3 regions of the Paenibacillus sp. VT-400 genome follow, and region 3 is predicted to be linked to each of the others. Evidence: riboswitches for the same ligand, from Rfam matches in the RefSeq annotation. Region 3 holds a riboswitch; each other region holds the start of a gene.
What was found. Region 3 has a riboswitch for S-adenosylmethionine ahead of EL84_RS08050 (methionine ABC transporter ATP-binding protein). Riboswitches for the same ligand answer to the same signal wherever they lie in the genome.

Region 1 (6,084 bases), on a different contig from region 3:
ACAGGCCGTTGTAATTATTGTCAATTACATGCTTGGTGCCGGGATATTGACGTTACCTCGAACGACCAGCAAAGCTGTCGGAACACCGGATGTCTGGATTTCCATTATCCTATCTGGATTCATTATCATAGGTGTCGGAATAATTCTGGTTACCCTGTGTCGCAGATTTCCGGAGAAAACCGTCTTCCAGTTCACCCGTGAGATTACGGGCAGCTGGATTGCTTACATACTGGGATTGTCTATGATTATGTATTTCATAGTTATTGCCGCATTCGAAATCAGAGTTATGGCTGAAGTAACTGGGATGTATCTACTCGAACGCACCCCCACCTGGGCAATTGTGATGGTCTTCATGTGGATCGGTGTATATATGATTTCAGGCGGGCTTGGCGTTATCGTACGCGTGTTTGAGATCATCCTTCCAATTACGATTATTATATTTGTGATTGAAATTTTGCTTAGTAATCAGCTATTCGAAATTGGCAATCTGAGACCCGTGCTCGGTGATGGGGTCATGCCGGTTTTCCAAGGGTTGAAGCCTTCACTATTATCTTATACAGGCTATGAGGTGATGTTAATCATGACTGCCTATATGAAAAATCCGAAGAAGAGCAATAAAGCGATGACCTGGGGGATACTCATATCCACTATTATCTACTTGATCACGGTGGTGATGGTTATAGGGAGTTTATCGCTCGATGGCATTAAAACTCGAACCTGGCCAACGCTGGATTTGGTAAGAAGCTTCGAAATTCAGGGTCTGATATTTGAGCGTTTTGAATCCTTATTACTGGTCATCTGGATTATGCAAATCTTTTCGACTACAGCAATTACACATTACTGCGCTTCGGTGGGTATTCGTGATTTGTTTCGTTCCAAAAAAATCAAAGGCATCATGTACGGCCTGCTTCCGTTCATTTATCTGACAGCAATGATACCCAAAACAGTGGATGATACTTTTGCACTAGGAGATATGCTGGGCAATGTGTCCGTATTTTTGTTTGGCATTTTACCTCTGGTACTACTGTTGTTAAGTCTGATTCGCAAAAAAGGAGGCAAGCATGCATGATTACATTCCGTATGTTGTTACGCTTAGCCACTGTATTATGCATTCTCTTAACGATATCCGGATGTTGGAGCAGTCGGGAGATAGAGGATCTAAGTGTCTACGTTGGTCTTGGGATCGATATCGGTAAAGAGACAGAATTTGAGAAAGACATCGCTACTCAGGGAGGAGCGTACTCCAAGCAGAACAATTTGACGGCCACGGTACAGATTGCTCCCGGTAATTCCAGCAGCCAAAAGAGCCAACAATCCGGTTCGCCTGCTTCTGGTAAAACGTCCTATTCCAATGAACAGCTTACTGGAGATTCCTTGCTGCAAATCTTTCGTCAGTTTGCACTGAGGCGAGATCATCCGCTCATCGGACATCATCTGAAGGTTATCGTTGTGTCCAAGGATATCGCCAAAAAGTATGGTCTGGACCAGCTGCTGGATTTTGTACTTCGGGATAACGATATTCGTCCTAACTGTCTGGTGTTGATTAGCCATCATCGCGCTGTTGATGTACTGACTTCAGATGATCCTTCCCGGATTCCAGCATTTTATCTTACAGGTATTACCGGTAATTCATACTTGTCCAATAAAATCCTGGACCCCGTTCTACTCTCCAAATTAGATGCACAAATGCAATCCGGTTCCAGCTTTTTGCTCCAGAATGTACTGAACTTCAATGGAGAGGACAAGTTCTCCGGTGCCAGTATCTTTGATGGGAAAACAACCAAATTCATCGGGGAACTCAGCCAAACGGATCTAGAAGGGCTATCCTGGCTCAGACCTAAAGAAAAAGGAGGTATCTTGAAGACATACAATAAAGCGGGATTCACTGTTGTATATGAAATGAAGAAGAAAAAAACAACAATAATTCCAAAAGTGGTTGGCGATGATATTTCATTCCATGTGAAGACTGAATCCGAAGGTTGGTTGATGGAGGATTGGCGTGCTCCCGAGGAAGAGGAAAAAGGTGCGTATCTCAGTGAATTGGAAAAAGAATTTGCTGAACTTGCCGAACAACAGATTCGACAGTTGTTATACAAACTGCAGCATACCTATAAAGTAGATGTTGCGGATTTTCGGGATAGCTTGCGTATCAAAGAACCTAAAACATGGAAAAAAGTCAAAGACGATTGGGATAAAATTTTTAGCACCGTGCCGATCACGTATGAGGTAAAGACCACCATCACCAATCCGGGGTCTTCCACCGAATAGCGAGGTGTGCCATTTATTATTTAAATGTTGACACATTCATGATAGATCGCTATATTAGTAAAAAATCATTTTCTTATCCAGAGAGGTGGAGGGACTGGCCCTTAGAAACCTCAGCAACAGATCTGAAGGATACTGTGCTAATTCCAGCGGGTGAAAGCCTGATAGATAGGAGCGTTTGTTTTTATTTGTCAGTAACGGCGCACTCTTTAGGCAGAGTGGGTCTTTTTTGTTTTTTCTGGATGAAGAAGTAGGGGAGCAGCAGGTATGGAGAACAACAACGACAAAGGGCATTTTCAGCGGAAAATGCAGGCACGGCATGTGGTCATGCTCTCTCTCGGAGGAGTCATTGGAACGGGATTATTCCTCAGCTCAGGTTACACCATTCAGCAGGCGGGACCACTGGGAACCATTCTGTCCTATCTGATTGGAGCCATCGTTGTATATCTGGTGATGCTCTGTCTTGGTGAACTGTCTGTTCATATGCCAGAGACGGGAGCATTTCATAGTTATGCAGCCAAATATATCGGACCGGCAACAGGTTACACGGTGGCTTGGTTATACTGGTTAACCTGGACTGTTGCGCTTGGCTCCGAATTCACAGCCGCCGGATTGCTGATGCAGCGCTGGTTCCCATCGGTGAACGTATGGATATGGAGCGCGGTTTTTGCACTGATGATCTTTCTATTCAACGCTTTAACGGTGAAATTATTTGCGGAATCCGAGTTCTGGTTCTCATCTGTAAAAGTAGTGACTATCGTAATTTTCATTATTATCGGTGGCGCAGCCATGTTTGGTATTATTCCCATGGCGGATTCTGAACCGGCTCCATTTCTATCGAATATTACCGCATCCGGGTGGTTCCCTCATGGAGCTACAGCGATATTGATGACCATGCTTGCTGTAAACTTTGCCTTCTCAGGCACCGAGTTAATCGGCATTGCCGCCGGGGAGACGGAGAACCCGGAAAAGACGATACCAAAGGCTATTCATACAACGCTGTGGCGTTTGGTTATTTTCTTCATCGGAACGATTATTATCTTGTCGGCCTTGCTGCCCATGTCGGATGCCAGTGTACTGGAAAGTCCGTTTGTAGCGGTAATGGAGCGGGTGGGTGTACCCTATGCAGCAGACATTATGAACTTTGTTATTCTGACGGCGATTCTCTCTGCTGCCAATTCAGGCCTATATGCTTCTTCACGGATGCTCTGGTCTCTGGCTGACAAAAGAACGATCTCTCCGTGGTTTGCCAAATTGACCAAAAGCGGAGTACCGCTGAATGCACTTCTGATTAGTATGGTGGGTGGTGCGCTGGCATTGCTGTCCAGTATTATTGCGCCAGGTACGGTGTATATTACGCTGGTTTCCATTTCAGGTCTGGCTGTCGTTGCGGTATGGATGAGCATCAGCGCTTCCCAATACATGTTCCGCAGACAATATATCCGGAAAGGACATGCGGTCAAAGATCTGGTCTACCGCACACCACTGTATCCGGTGGTACCAATTGTTTCATTTATATTATGTCTGGCTTCATGCATAGGTATTGCCTTTGACCCGACACAGCGAATTGCTCTGTATTGTGGGGTTCCGTTTATCGCATTATGTTACGCTGCTTATTATCTGACAGAACGTGTGAATAAGAAAAGAGGAAAAGTACATGACGCAAGCACAACAGACTAACCCCATAGAACAGATCCTGCGTGAACATCCAGTCATGATTCTGGATGGAGCGTTGGCTACGGAACTCGAACAGCATGGATGTGATCTCGATGATCCACTATGGTCTGCTCGTGTGTTGCTTGAGAATCCGGATGTTATTGTTCAGGTCCATGCAGATTATTTTCGAGCAGGAGCCGACTGTGCGATTACATCCAGTTATCAGGCGACGGTGGATGGCTTCCGCAAGAGAGGAATCGATGAACAGGCAGCACTTGAGCTGATCCGCAAGACGGTGGAGTTGGCTGCTCAGGCGAGAGATGCCGTATGGGCGGAAGTGCAGAGTGATTTAGTAGGGAGAGAAAGCTCAACAGGTCAGCTTGTAGAAGCTCCTTCGGTACGTGCCGAGACGGTGGAGAATGAGGAGCAAATAACAGAACGTACAGTAGATCACGAAGGAGATTGTCTTCGTCCACGTCCAATTATTGCCGGGTCCGTTGGGCCGTACGGCGCCTATCTGGCGGATGGATCAGAGTATGTGGGACATTACGCCGTGTCGGATGAGACGCTTGTCGCATTTCACCGTCCGCGTATGGCGGCGCTGATTGAAGCAGGTGCTGATATTCTTGCGTTTGAGACGATTCCTTCCTTGCAGGAAGCACAAGTGCTGGTTGATTTACTGAAGGAGTTTCCTCATGCGTATGCTTGGCTATCCTTTTCTTTAAAAGACGGGACAAGCATCAGCGAGGGTACGCCACTTGAGGTATGTGCACAGACGTTTGGCTCCGAGCCGCAGATTGCGGCGATTGGCCTGAACTGTGCTCCGATGGAAGTGGTAACGGAAGCAGTGGGTATTTTGCGCCGTACCAGCGATAAACCTGTTATTGTGTATCCGAACTCGGGAGAGACGTATGATGCAGCAACGAAGACGTGGAGCGGACAGGGTACTTGTGGCAGCATGAGTGATGCTTCGGAGCAGTGGGTTGCTGCGGGCGCGCAAATTATTGGCGGCTGCTGCCGTACTACGCCACATCAGATTGGTGCGCTTGCGAAGAAATGGCGGAAATAGTTCATATCATGATAACAAGCCCTTCCACATCCTATAGAGGTATGGAAGGGCTTGTTTTATTGTGTTAGGCATTCTGATTACATTATTCGATAACCAGCATACGTGGCGATGCTTCCCGAATGATTCTCGAAGAGAACCACGATCCAAGGCTGGCTGCAATGATGCTTAGACAGGTGAACAGTACCATTCCACCCCAATGCAGGATCAGTGGAAGTTGTACGATACCATAACCGGAAAGGATCATTTCGAGTAGAAGAGGCAGCAGATATACGCCGACGAAAATACCCAGTATGGCTCCCACGGAGGACAGTATGAACATTCCCATGGTGAGCGACAACCGGATTTGGCGGGATGTCATTCCCAGCGATTTGTATATCCCGTACGTTCTGCTTTCTTTACGGATATTGATTCTACAGGTACTGAAAATAATGATGAACGTCACAATGATAAACAGCAATCCGATCAGGCTCATCGGATAGATCAGGATGTTAGCGGCTTCCGCGTAAACCGAATCAAGCAAAGTCTTCTGAGTGACTACCGAAGCAAAATCTTTAAATTGCTCATTTAATTCAGAGGCAACCTTACCCGCTTGTGCCATATCGTTCACATTGATGAAGATAACATCAAATTCACTATAACCGGGGTTCACACTTCTCATGGCATCAATGGTGATTCTGCCTGAAACAGACATGTTGGCGATAGCCTGATAGATGCCTGTGATGAGGAATGTACGCTTTTCTCCTTCAATATAGATATCGATAAGATCACCGAGATCTTTATTTGATGTTTTGGGTATACTTACACCAATGGCAATTTCATTCGCATGTTGTGGGTTAACCCCTTTTAACGTTTCGAATCCAAGTTCCTGATAACTCCCGTCCAGTACACTCAAGTTGAGACTGAGGGATTGGCCCTTCACTGTTGCAGAAGACTCCGGGCTAATTACACCCGTTGTGTTCCCTTGCCAGCCTGCATTGCTAATCCTTGTATCCTCTTCTAACGTTTGTTTCAATTCAGTCTTTGGAAAGTTACCTTTGTTCACGACTACTGCTGCGATATTGGCATTGTCATACCCCCATTTAGCTGCGGTCTGT
Region 2 (6,084 bases), on a different contig from region 3:
TTTGGTATCAAATTTCAACTCGGAATTGGGCTTATTGTTGGACTCCCTCATGAGTGCACGCCTCCTTCCACTTCCTGCTGTGCAGCTGTCAGAGCATTGCCGAGATCTGCAATCAGATCATCTGCATGTTCAATGCCTACGGAGAACCGGAGCAGACGGTCATCTACACCTACGGCGTCACGAATTTCAAGCGGAATATCCGCATGAGTCTGTACTGCCGGATAAGTCATGAGTGATTCGACTCCGCCGAGACTTTCGGCAAAAGCAATGAGTTGGATATGACGTAGCAACGGTTCAACATAACGTGCATCCTTCACTTTGAAAGAGAAGATACCTGTGTTACCCGTGGATTGTTTGTTCTGTATCTCATACCCCGGATGATCGGATAGACCTGGATGATACACTTCAACCACCGCTGGGTGCTCAAGCAAGTATTTAGCAATAGTAAGTGCATTGTGCTCATGACGCTCCATGCGAAGGGCCAGCGTTTTCATACCTTTCATCAACTGGTAGGAGTCACTTGGAGATAATACCGCTCCAATGGAATTATGCAGGAACGCCATCTCTGCAGATAACGCCTCACCTTTGGTAATAATTAGACCGGCGAGCACATCATTATGTCCGCCCAGATATTTGGTAGCGCTATGAATGATGATATCGGCACCCAGTTCAATCGGACGTTGGAAAAATGGAGTCAACAACGTGTTGTCAACAATGGTCAACAGGTTGTAACTTTTCGCCCAGGAAGCAACGGCTTTCACATCGGTGATCATCATCAGTGGATTGGTTGGTGTCTCAATAAATACAGCTTTTGTATTCGGTTGACGAACCTTCTCCAGTGCTGCAAGGTCATTCGTGTCCACATAACTAGCAGTTACGCCGAAACGGGACAGAATACGTTCCAGCAGACGATAGGTTCCACCATACAGATCCAGCGATACAATCAGATGATCCCCTTGACCAAACATGGCAAAAATCGTTTGCAGCGCGGCCATTCCCGAGCTACAGGCAAACCCTGCATCACCGGACTCCAGCGCTGCAGCGGCTTCTTCCAACACTTTACGGGTTGGATTAGTGGTACGAATATAATCAAACCCCGTGCTTTGTCCAAGCTTCGGGTGGCGAAACGCAGTGGATTGATAGATCGGAAAGTTAATGGCGCCTGTTACCGGTTCATTGATGGACCCAATTTGTGCTAAGCGGCTTTCGATTTTCAACTTGTTGTTGTCTTCCATTGCTGCATCCTCCTGTAATCTCGATTAGATTTGCGGGCCAATATCGTAAGGTGTTTCTTGATACACATAGTAATTGAGCCAGTTAGAGAATAATAAGTTGGCATGAGCGCGCCAAGTAGCTGGTGGCACACGAGAAGGGTCGTCATTCGGATAATAATGCCTAGGCAATGCGATATCCAACCCTTTGGCTGCATCCCGGTCATACTCCCACTTTAATGAGAACGGGTCATACTCGGCATGTCCTGTGGCAAAAATCTGTTTGCCGTCTTTGGTAGCAACCAGGAAGATCCCCGCTTCCTCTGATTCAGCCAAAATCTCTAAATTCTCATTCTTTTCAATATCTTCGCGTCTCACTTCCGTATGACGGGAATGTGGAACGTTGAATACTTCATCGAATCCACGCAACAATGGAACATGTGGTTTATTGATGGTATGTGGGAAAACGCCAAAACACTTTTCATCAAGTGCAACCTTGGGTACGTCAAAATGATGGTATAAACCTGCCTGGGAAGCCCAACATATGTGGAGGGTTGAAGTCACATTGGTTTTAGTCCATTCGAAGATCTCCTGGATTTCATTCCAATAGTTCACGTCTTCGAAATCCATTTGTTCCACCGGGGCACCCGTAATAATCATTCCATCGAAACGGCGGTGCTCAATCTCATCAAAGGTTTTATAGAACAGATCCAAATACTCCTGAGACGTATTCTTCGACGTATGGGATTTGGGATGTACGAGAACGACATCCACCTGAATAGGCGTGTTTCCCACCAGACGAAGCAATTGTGTTTCGGTCGTTTCCTTTGTGGGCATCAGGTTTAATATAGCGATACGGAGTGGACGAATATCCTGCTGATATGCAGAAGTTTCATCCATGACGAAGATATTCTCTCCTTCAAGTACTTCTTTTGCTGGTAGAGTATCGGGTATTTTGATTGGCATAGTAAGTCTAACTCCTCCTTGTGCATAGATAGATGCAGCCACCCCTGGCTTGATGTCTTCACATCAATACAGTTATAGACTGCCTTGAGCTTGTAAAAACATTGAATTGCTCTTTCATCCAACGTTACAAACAACCTCAAGTTCCTTAGCGAAAATCACTGCTGAGAAGTCGGGGCATATAACAAAGACCTTCCTCGGATTTCGAGAAAGGTCATATGTAAAAAAGATATGCGCCTCTCTCATCTCTCAGTTACAACAGTGCCACCTGACACTTAGTCGCTGCAAGAATTAGCACCGTGCGGTATACCGCCGGTTGCCGGGTTTCATCGGGCCAGTCCCTCCACCTACTCTTGATAAGATTTCGCTGTATTAGATTGTAATTAAATATGGTTCACCGTCTACTTTATTACATTAATGCCCTCACGTCAAGATGCAGTTCGATGTCTGCTTCCCAGATCGGAACCGTTCATCATCCGTTGTCATACACTGCCTCAGGGCGCGAAATAGACACATTTTTGCGCTTGAAAGCACCTTGTACCAGCGGTATACTAAACAAGGTGTTATAAACCCTTATGTGAGAGGTGACATATTAAATGGATGGCGACCCGAGGCCTGACTGGCAGCCGAATTCCGACAAACTGCATAGAGAATTGACATCAGCATGCCGGCAGCGGGACGTGACTTCCGTTTGATTATATAGTGAACGCAGCCCTGATCTCCAGGCTCCGCTGCCGACCGGCTGATTTGTTCTTTTTGCGCCCATAATGATAATATCCGCCAAGTTGGCGGGTGCAGAAGGAGTAGATTAACGATGAAAATCCGGTTGGTAAACAACGGTGTATTTATTCCGGTGGACGATATTCAGCAGGCGCTGACTCCACCAGCGGAAGGATTTTACTGGATTGATGCAGACGTAGACGATTTAGCGGTACTTCAGCCGCTGTTCTTGATGCATGATCTGGCTGTGGAAGACTGTCTTAGTGACGAAGAACAACGTCCGAAGATTGAAATTTATGAGAACCATTATTTTATTGTGATTAATAGCATCCGTTTTGATGATGAAGAGATATTTCTACGTGCGGTCAACTTATTCCTCGGCAGACATTTCATTATTAGTGTTACCAAGCACAAGGTCAGCGAATTGCGCACACTGAAACCCATCCTTTGGGAACAGGAAATCAGTACACCGGATCGTCTGCTGTATTTGCTGGTTGATTTGATTGTTGATAATTATTTCACCGTAGGTGACCGAATTGAAGCACGGATCGAGAAGCTTGAGGAAGACATTCTGATGCACACCAAAAAGTCACATCTGAATGAAATCATCGGGCTACGCAGTGAGATTCTGTGGCTGAAAAAAGTCCTTGGACCTCAGAAAGAGGTTATTAACACCTTGAATAAAAAAGATCTGCGTCTCATCGATGATCAACTGCAAAAGTATTTCAGTGACATCTATGAGAATGCTGTAAAAATATCTGAAACCTTTGAGACTTATCGCGACCTGATGGGCAACTTGCGAGAAGCCTACCAATCCAGTATTGCGAACCGGGCGAATGAGATCATGCGTGTATTTACCGCCATTACCACGGTCTTCATGCCGCTGACGGTCATTACCGGTATATACGGTATGAACTTTACGAATATGCCCGAGCTTAACTGGAAATACAGCTATTTTGTTGTGATTGGCCTAATGGTTACCCTGGGCCTGAGCATGTTCTTCATTTTCCGCAAGAAAGACTGGGTATGAACTCGTATGAAATAACAAAGACGAAGCGCTCCTCCGGGAGAAACGCCTCGTCTTTTTTCATTTCTGATTATTAACCAACATTCTTCTCTGTCTCTGCGTGCCGACGGAAGCGGATTCGAATCATGCGCAGTCTTTCATAGACCTGCTCCAGACTTCCTCCATCGGGTTTCTCTCCTCCATACACCTTATGTAATACTGGCTTCAGGAACGTATCTCCCAGCTCCTCATACGCACTCCATACGGCCTCTTGTTCGTTCTCTGGCATCACTGCCAGCTCCACATCAAGAAGACAATCGGTGTCATAACCTTCGTGATCCAGTGCCTCTAACAGCTCAACCAACTCGCGCCGGGATAATCCGGATCGATTAACAATCTCCTCTAACGTATACCCTTCCTTCATGCCTTCAAGCACCTGCTTACGCGTGGTGAACTTATCAAGTTCCTGCTTGTACTTCTGCTCTCTCTGCTTGTATAACCAACTCTCATACTCTTCTTCCTTTAGCGCCGTGTATACCCAGTCCAGCGGGAATGTCGTTGAACGTTCCAACCCGTTTGTAATCTCCATCCATTCCGTACCATACTCAGTCGCTTTGCTCTCTCCTACGCCCGGCAGTTGCATCAGTTCATCCAGCGATTGTGGAACAAAGGCACTGATCAAACGCAGCAGACGATTCGTTGCAATAAAATACGGTGCCTTCCGGTCAGACACAGCTCTCTTCCTGCGCCATGTGCACAGATCCGTATATAATTGCTCATTGCCGTATAACTCACTGTAACAATGGAGCCGCTGTCCACCATAACTGCGTGACTTCAGATCATCATTCTCATGAAATAACCCCTGCAACTGCGGTCGGTACCCCTCACTCATCTGTATGGCAAGCTGATGACGGTAAATATGAAGCAGCTCCTCCCAAGAAGTCCCCTCATACCAGATGCTGTCCTCACGCTCTCCTTCCTCATAGCGACTCCATCCCAGCTGCCAACTATCTTCCTCTTCCCCAATCCATAACTGTGCATACTCTGCATTCTGATCTGACATTCTGGACAATCTGTTCATGAAAATGACTTCCATTTTCGTTCCCTCCCTTTGAATATTCAGCTTATACGAGTTAGAGATGCTACCTACAGGCAGCACAAAAAAACACCCCTCCTGCAAAATGCATGCAAGAGAGGTGCTTCCTCATTAACCGTACTATGCTGTTGCCCATATCATACCACAATGGTAAAATTCGTCAATCCCTTAATGACCTACTTATTCAATGCCAACTTGGCAAGCGCCAGCGAACCACACAGCCCTGCATTGTCGCCAAGTCCTGGTGAAACAACATACTGGTCAATGTCGGACTGAAGCGCCGGATGCTGAACGTATCCAGCCAGCAACTCCTGCAGTTTGCTACGAACCATCGGGAACAGGTGCTCCTGCTTCATTACTCCGCCCCCCATGACAATTTTCTGTGGAGAGAGAATGAGAACATAATTCATCAGTGCGTGTGCCAAGTAATGTGCTTCGATCTCCCAAGCCTTATGATCTGCAGGCAGTTCATAAGCCGGTTGCTCCCAACGTTTGTTAATGGCCGGTCCTGCTGCAAGGCCTTCGAGGCAGTCACCATGATACGGACAGAAACCCTCGTATGTATCCTCCGGATGTCTGCGTACAATGATATGTCCCATCTCTGGATGTGACAATCCATGGACCATTTTACCGCCAACCACAGCACCTGCACCAATACCTGTACCCACAGTGATATACAGACAGCTCTCAAGACCTTGTGCAGCGCCCCAGGTTGCTTCTCCAAGTGCCGCACCATTCACATCCGTATCAAATGTCATCGGCACATCAAAATGCTCCTTGAGCTTGCCAATCACGTTATACTGTCCCCAATGTGGTTTAGGTGTTGTTGTGATATAGCCATATGTTGGGCTTCCTTCAATCGGATCAATCGGACCGAATGAACCTACACCCAGAGCTTCAATGCCTTTGCCTTCAAAAAATGAAATCACTTGAGCCATGGTCTCTTCCGGTGTTGTTGTTGGAAAACTTACGCGTTCCAGAACTTCTCCGTTTTCTGTGCCAATACCACATACAAATTTGGTTCCGCCTGCTTCAATTGCGCCTAAGATCGTCATGTTAGTCACACTCCCAAGTTAGTTTAAAAAGGA
Region 3 (6,084 bases):
TCCCAGAAATTCAGTGCTCTTCTTTTGCTCAAAAAAGGATGGGCCTTGATCCTGGTTGTCGTCCTTGGGTTAATCGGTTGGATCAGATACAAGATCAAAAGCTCACACGGAGAAGAAGAAACACTCTCTCCCTCCGAGAGAACGTACCTGCAAGAAGCAGATGAGCAGCAGTATGCTGATCAGAATGAATTATCCTATTACCGCCAATCTGGACATCACTCCAACGCGGAGAAACAAGATAAGCCCTAACCCTTCCCTTATTGATCGCCACGTCAGCACAGATTAGGAAACATAAAATAAGCCGTATATCTCTTCTGAAGAGATATACGGCTTATTCTTAAAAGCTTCACATCATATCATACATATCATGAATTATTCAGTTGCAGGTTCAACTGCACCTTTATAACGTTCTTTGATGAATGTTTTCACTTCTTCGGAGTGCAGAGCAGCAGCCAGTTTTTGGATTGCATCTGCATCCTTGTTGTCCTCACGGGAAACGAGGATGTTTGCGTATGGGTTACCTTGCAGATCTTCGATCAGCAAAGCATCATTCTCCGGATTCAGGTTCGCTTCGAGCGCATAGTTAGCGTTGATAAATACCAGATCCGCTTCATCCAATTGACGAGGCATCATGGCTGCATCCAGCTCGATGATATCCAGGTTCTTCGGATTGGCTGTGATATCTTGAATCGTAGATGTAATATTTGTGTTGTCTTTCAGCGTAATGATACCTTCCTTCGCGAGCAACAACAGTGCACGTCCACCATTGGATGGGTCATTTGGAATTGCTACTTTTGCGCCGTCTGCCAATTCATCCAAAGACTTAATCTTTTTGGAGTATCCACCAAAAGGTTCAACATGAACAGGTGTTACAGAAACGAGGTTGAATCCACGTTCTTTATTCTCTGTGTCCAGATAAGGCTGGTGCTGGAAAAAGTTCGCATCCAATTTTTTATCAGCAAGTTGCTGATTGGGTTGTACATAGTCATTGAACGTAACGACTTGCAAACGAATACCTTGTGCTTCCAGTTCAGGCTTGATGCTTTCCAGAATCTCTGCATGTGGTGTAGGTGAAGCTCCAACTTTCAATTCAACTGTACGAGGTGCACCTGCTGAATTGTCTGCGCCGCTATCGGCGTCCTTGTTGTTTCCGCAAGCTGCGAGAACCGCAATCAACATAAGACTAAGTAGAGCAAAAGACCATTTTTTCATGTGTAAAACCCCTTCTCTAATCATTTTTGTCATGTGGCATCTGCATTATTGCATAACCATCATGTTATCTATGTGTTATTTCCTGGTGAAAAATGTAACCAAGCGATCTCCAGCCATCTGGAGAATTTGCACAAGAATGATCATCGATACTACGGATATAATCATGATTTCATTTTGATAACGATAATACCCATAGTTGATTGCCAGCGTTCCTAGACCTCCACCACCAACCATGCCCGCCATCGCCGTGTAAGAGACAAGCGTAACGATGGTAATGGTAATACCAGCAACCAAACCAGGTAACGCTTCAGGCAGTAATACCCGTCTTACAATTTGTCCGGTCGATGCACCCATTGACTGTGCCGCTTCAATGACACCCCGATCAACTTCTCGCAACGTCGTCTCCACCAATCGAGCAAAGTAAGGAGCTGCTGAAATAACTAAAGGTGGTATAACACCTAACACACCTGTAGCAGTACCGACGAGTGAACGAGTGAACGGTATAAGAGCAACAATCAATATGATAAATGGGACTGAGCGCAAAATATTCACAATCAAGGACAATATAATGTACACCGTCCGTGACTTGATCGAAGCAGATCGGGCTGTCATGAACAGCAGCACTCCGAGCGGTAAACCAAAAATTACGGTGAACAAGCCTGATACACCCAAAATTTGCAGTGTCTCAATGGAGGCTTTACCAACCTCTTCCCAGCGAACTGTTGAAAAATCCATCTAACGAAGCACCTCCACATCAAGTCCCTCTGCGGTCAATTCTGATATCGTCCGATCAATAGCATTTGAATCACCCTCGAACCGAACGGTCAGTTGCCCATAAGGAACCTGTTTGATCGTAGAGATTGTACCTTGCAGGATGGCAAAATCCACGCCTGTCTTACGTACCGTTCTAGACAAAATCGCTTCATACGTTTTGTTACCCAGAAAGGATATCTTCACAAGTTTGGAAGCAGCACCTGCCTGCAATTCAACGCCTGCATTTGCCAGAGCGGTCTCTTCCAGAGCAAGTCCAGCTTCATGGTCACGCATCATGAAGTCCCGCGTAATCGCATGCTGCGGCTTCAAGAACACGTCTGTTACAGGTCCTTGTTCCACAATGCCACCTTGATGAATGACAGCCACCTTGTCACAGATGTTCTGAATGACATGCATCTCATGTGTGATCAGCACAATCGTTAGGTTGTACTTTTCATTAATGTCGAGTAATAACTTCAGGATTGAATTTGTTGTCTGCGGATCAAGTGCCGAAGTAGCCTCATCACAGAGAAGTACATTTGGATCACTTGCAAGTGCTCTCGCAATCCCTACACGTTGTTTCTGGCCACCCGATAATTGAGCCGGATATTTGCTGCTGTGGTGCTCCAGACCAACCAGTGCAAGCATTTCCTTCACTTTTCGATCAATGGCATCCTTGGGTGTATTCACAAGCTTTAGTGGAAAAGCTACATTGTCATATACCGTTGCCGAAGATAACAGATTAAAGTGTTGAAAAATCATTCCGATCTTGCGTCTCTGTTGCTGCAATTCGGTTTTGCTCAGTTCAGTCAGGTTAATTCCGTCAACCCATACCTCACCCTCCGTAGGCCGTTCCAGCAAATTAATACAGCGAATCAATGTGCTTTTGCCCGCTCCGGAATGGCCAATCACTCCGTAGATTTCGCCCTTTTGGATGCTCAAATTCAACTCGGATAACGCTGTTGTAGATTTTGTTCCTTTGCCGTACGTTTTCGTTAAACCTTTTAATTCAATCAATCGCACTTGCCCCTTTCCAACCACCTACTTGTATCTTTACCCGATCTAAAGGAAAACTCCCCCTAAAGTACAAAAAAAGAGCCCTTTGCAGATACAAAGAGGGCTCTTCACGTGAAAGAATATACCTTCTCATCTGCCAAAATCGTGTCTTGCACCATTTTGTAGGAATTAGCACCTAACATCTATAACGAATGATACATGTATCATGTCATTACAAATCGGTTGCCGGGCTTCATCGGGCCTGTCCCTCCGCCGCTCTCGATAAGAAATATGTTGTTGTAGGATTTTATAAGTTCATGTAGTTTATGCTTTATAATGTGAACGTAACTTCCGAAATATCAGTTATATCCATGTAACATTCGATTGAAACTCAGTATATTCCAAGTATTCCGATTTGTCAAAGGGAATTATTTCTTTTCCATATTTTATTGATATAACTATAAGAGGCTGTTAACGTTTCACAGACCATATCCACGCCCTGACGCATTTCCTGCACATGCTGATTCAGATCCTCCAATTTCACTTTACCTTGCAAGGTCTGGTGTAACTGCCACAGGTCATCGTGCATTTCTGAGTTCATGTAGTGAATTTCCATATTACGTCGCTTGCGCAGCTTGCTCATCGGTTCACGATAAGAGTCCTTGATCTGTATTAATTGCAATGCAAGATCATGATGCTCCCTTGCATAGTCGAACTGCCTTAACACAGTAAAATAAGAAAAATGTGCTTTGGTATTGGAAGTATTCAGCTGGAATATTTCATTTAATACTGTGCCGACTTTATCCAGAATGGCAAAGCAGCGGATAAAGCCATCTTTGTAGAAATACACATAACGTGCATACTCGGCTTTTTCAGTCGCCGTCATATCATCCGTTGAGCCTGCAACGACCTTTTTGCGAAAATGAGCAGCAGCGAAACAGCTTTGCTCCAGTTCATCCAGTGAGGAGATGAGTCCCTGAGTCCACACATACAGTTTCCGATAGTCATGCGTGGGATCATGGTCCACATGCATTTGTCGTTGAAATAGCTCAAGCGTATGCGCCATTGCGTCCATCGCTGCCTTCAATTTACCTTCGTTTATACGTGGCTTTTCCCCCAACAACGTTCGCAGCATATCTAACCTCCTCTTTTCCAAATCAACAAGAATTCATCACCGTAAACGAAGCATCATTCATTCCGTGTAATTGCTGCTTGCCATAGGTTGCCCTGATCCCTCTGACATCAAACAAAGTCCACCTGTCCAATGATGTACATCACTGGATGGTGGACTTTCATATTTAGCCCAAGTACCTTTGAAAAAGAATGGATCTATATCTTAGAAACGATTAGCCGGGCGATGTAGCTTGTACACCAGGAAACTCATATACGTTAAGACTCCGAACAATATGGCGATATCCAGCATATGAGCAAGAGCTACGAACATGTATACTTCCGGACGGTTCATTGTCACCATCATGAAAATACCAATGACTACTTGCATCAGAATAAGAACAACGGATACCACACCCAGAGTACGCATTTCCTTGTTGTCCGGATGATTACGGTAAGCGAAGTGACCCAGGATCGCAATAACAATCACGAGCGACGCAGCTGCTGCACGGTGAGCAAAAGCAACCGCTACCCCACCCGAAAGCTCAGGAATAATCTGCCCGTTACAGAGCGGAAATCCAGAACATCCGCCGGCAGAATCCGTGTGACTCACAAATGCACCTGTGTATACCACGAGATATGTGTAAATGGTGGAGAACCAGACCAGATTTCTGAATTTTTTGCTAACCCGAGGGTATTTATTCAGGCGCTCCAATCCGCCATCTTTGGCCTCCTGCCTTATGCCCAGCGCCATCATTAGGGAACTGGCAAAAGCAATCAATGCAAAGCCAAAATGCAGTGCCATGACTGCTGAAGATTGGGAGAAGACAACGGCAAAAGCCCCCATGATTCCCTGGACGATAACAAATACCAGAGTTAAGAAAGAAAACAATTGCAGGTCACGGCGTGATTTTCCAAACCGCAGAAAAGCAACAAACGAGGCAATGGACAACAGTCCAGCCAGTGCACTTACAGCGCGATGGGAATATTCAATGAGTGAAGCCACAGTATGTGCGGGAACGAGTTTTCCGTTACATAAAGGCCATTCCGTTCCGCAGCCAAGGCCAGATTCCGTTTTGGTTACTATGCCTCCACCAAAAGTGGCCAGAAACATGACAAGACAGGTTAATACGGTTAACCATTTAAACAAAGTTAAGTGTTTCAATTTTTTCTCACCCGCTGTTGGTTTAAGATGGCGAAGAATATTCTCCGCTTGTTTCGGTACTTTGACACTTATTTCACAACTAAATCCATTATACCGGATAAAATGTTCATTGACGTCGCGCTTTGTGACAAAATGTTAACGTCTGGTGAAATAATGACCCGCAGGTCATTGGGGATATGTACAGAAACGTTTCTTACATAGACGTGTCGAACACACAAACGCCATTTCCCTATTTCAAGAGAAATGGCGTTCTTTTTATTATACCCTTTTACAACATGAACCTGTCATACTTTTATATAAGTTCATGAAACATTTACACAATAACGGAGAGGACAGAAATAACCAGAAGAAGCGGAGCGTTCGCCTTTATCCCCGGATTTCTCCCCTTTATAAAAGGGATCAAAGAAATCTGGGGATAACAGCGATCGGAAGGTTATTCTGTCATCGGAGTGCCTGTGTAAAAGTTGAGCTTGTATAACATTATTTATGGATCGTGTTGTACACCTCAACTGCGCGATCCAGGAACTGCTCAATCTCTTCTCTCGACTTGCGCAGCTTGTTCACATACCGTACGAGTTCGCGGCCATCTGTATACGCCACAAAGCTCGGAATGCCAAGAATATTCTGCTCTTCACTAACGGTTCCAACCTGATCCACGTCAACCTCAATCAAGGTCAGTTCACGTGCATATTTCTCTTCAACCTCAGGCATAAACGGATCGATGTATTTGCAGTCACCACACCAGTCTGCCTTGAATACGGCAATCGTCAAACGTGGGGATTGGATGGCTACATCAAAAGCCGGTTTGGAAGTAATCTGTTCCATTCGGTCATCTCCCTTTCTGTACC

Region 1: it holds a riboswitch for S-adenosylmethionine, as region 3 does, so the genes downstream of both, mmuP (S-methylmethionine permease) here and EL84_RS08050 (methionine ABC transporter ATP-binding protein) in region 3, are expected to answer to the same signal.
Region 2: it holds a riboswitch for S-adenosylmethionine, as region 3 does, so the genes downstream of both, metA (homoserine O-acetyltransferase MetA) here and EL84_RS08050 (methionine ABC transporter ATP-binding protein) in region 3, are expected to answer to the same signal.

The regions. Positions count from the first base shown of each region.
Region 1 covers NZ_LELF01000065.1:184,307-190,390, reverse strand. The annotation lists gene EL84_RS10565 (spore germination protein) at 1-1,069, shown strand, start outside; gene EL84_RS10560 (Ger(x)C family spore germination protein) at 1,066-2,268, shown strand; SAM riboswitch class I at 2,339-2,440, shown strand; gene mmuP (S-methylmethionine permease) at 2,533-3,945, shown strand; gene mmuM (homocysteine S-methyltransferase) at 3,923-4,990, shown strand; gene EL84_RS10545 (ABC transporter permease) at 5,073-6,084, opposite strand, start outside.
Region 2 covers NZ_LELF01000067.1:986,477-992,560, reverse strand. The annotation lists gene EL84_RS15255 (trans-sulfuration enzyme family protein) at 1-51, opposite strand, end outside; gene EL84_RS15250 (PLP-dependent transferase) at 48-1,235, opposite strand; gene metA (homoserine O-acetyltransferase MetA) at 1,260-2,177, opposite strand; SAM riboswitch class I at 2,414-2,537, opposite strand; gene corA (magnesium/cobalt transporter CorA) at 2,989-3,924, shown strand; gene EL84_RS15235 (HRDC domain-containing protein) at 3,995-4,996, opposite strand; gene EL84_RS15230 (ROK family protein) at 5,173-6,051, opposite strand.
Region 3 covers NZ_LELF01000059.1:269,957-276,040, forward strand. The annotation lists gene EL84_RS08035 (DUF2167 domain-containing protein) at 1-249, shown strand, start outside; gene EL84_RS08040 (MetQ/NlpA family ABC transporter substrate-binding protein) at 373-1,212, opposite strand; gene EL84_RS08045 (methionine ABC transporter permease) at 1,288-1,947, opposite strand; gene EL84_RS08050 (methionine ABC transporter ATP-binding protein) at 1,948-2,982, opposite strand; SAM riboswitch class I at 3,109-3,250, opposite strand; gene EL84_RS08055 (Cthe_2314 family HEPN domain-containing protein) at 3,380-4,096, opposite strand; gene EL84_RS08060 (COX15/CtaA family protein) at 4,298-5,236, opposite strand; gene EL84_RS08065 (thioredoxin family protein) at 5,717-6,061, opposite strand.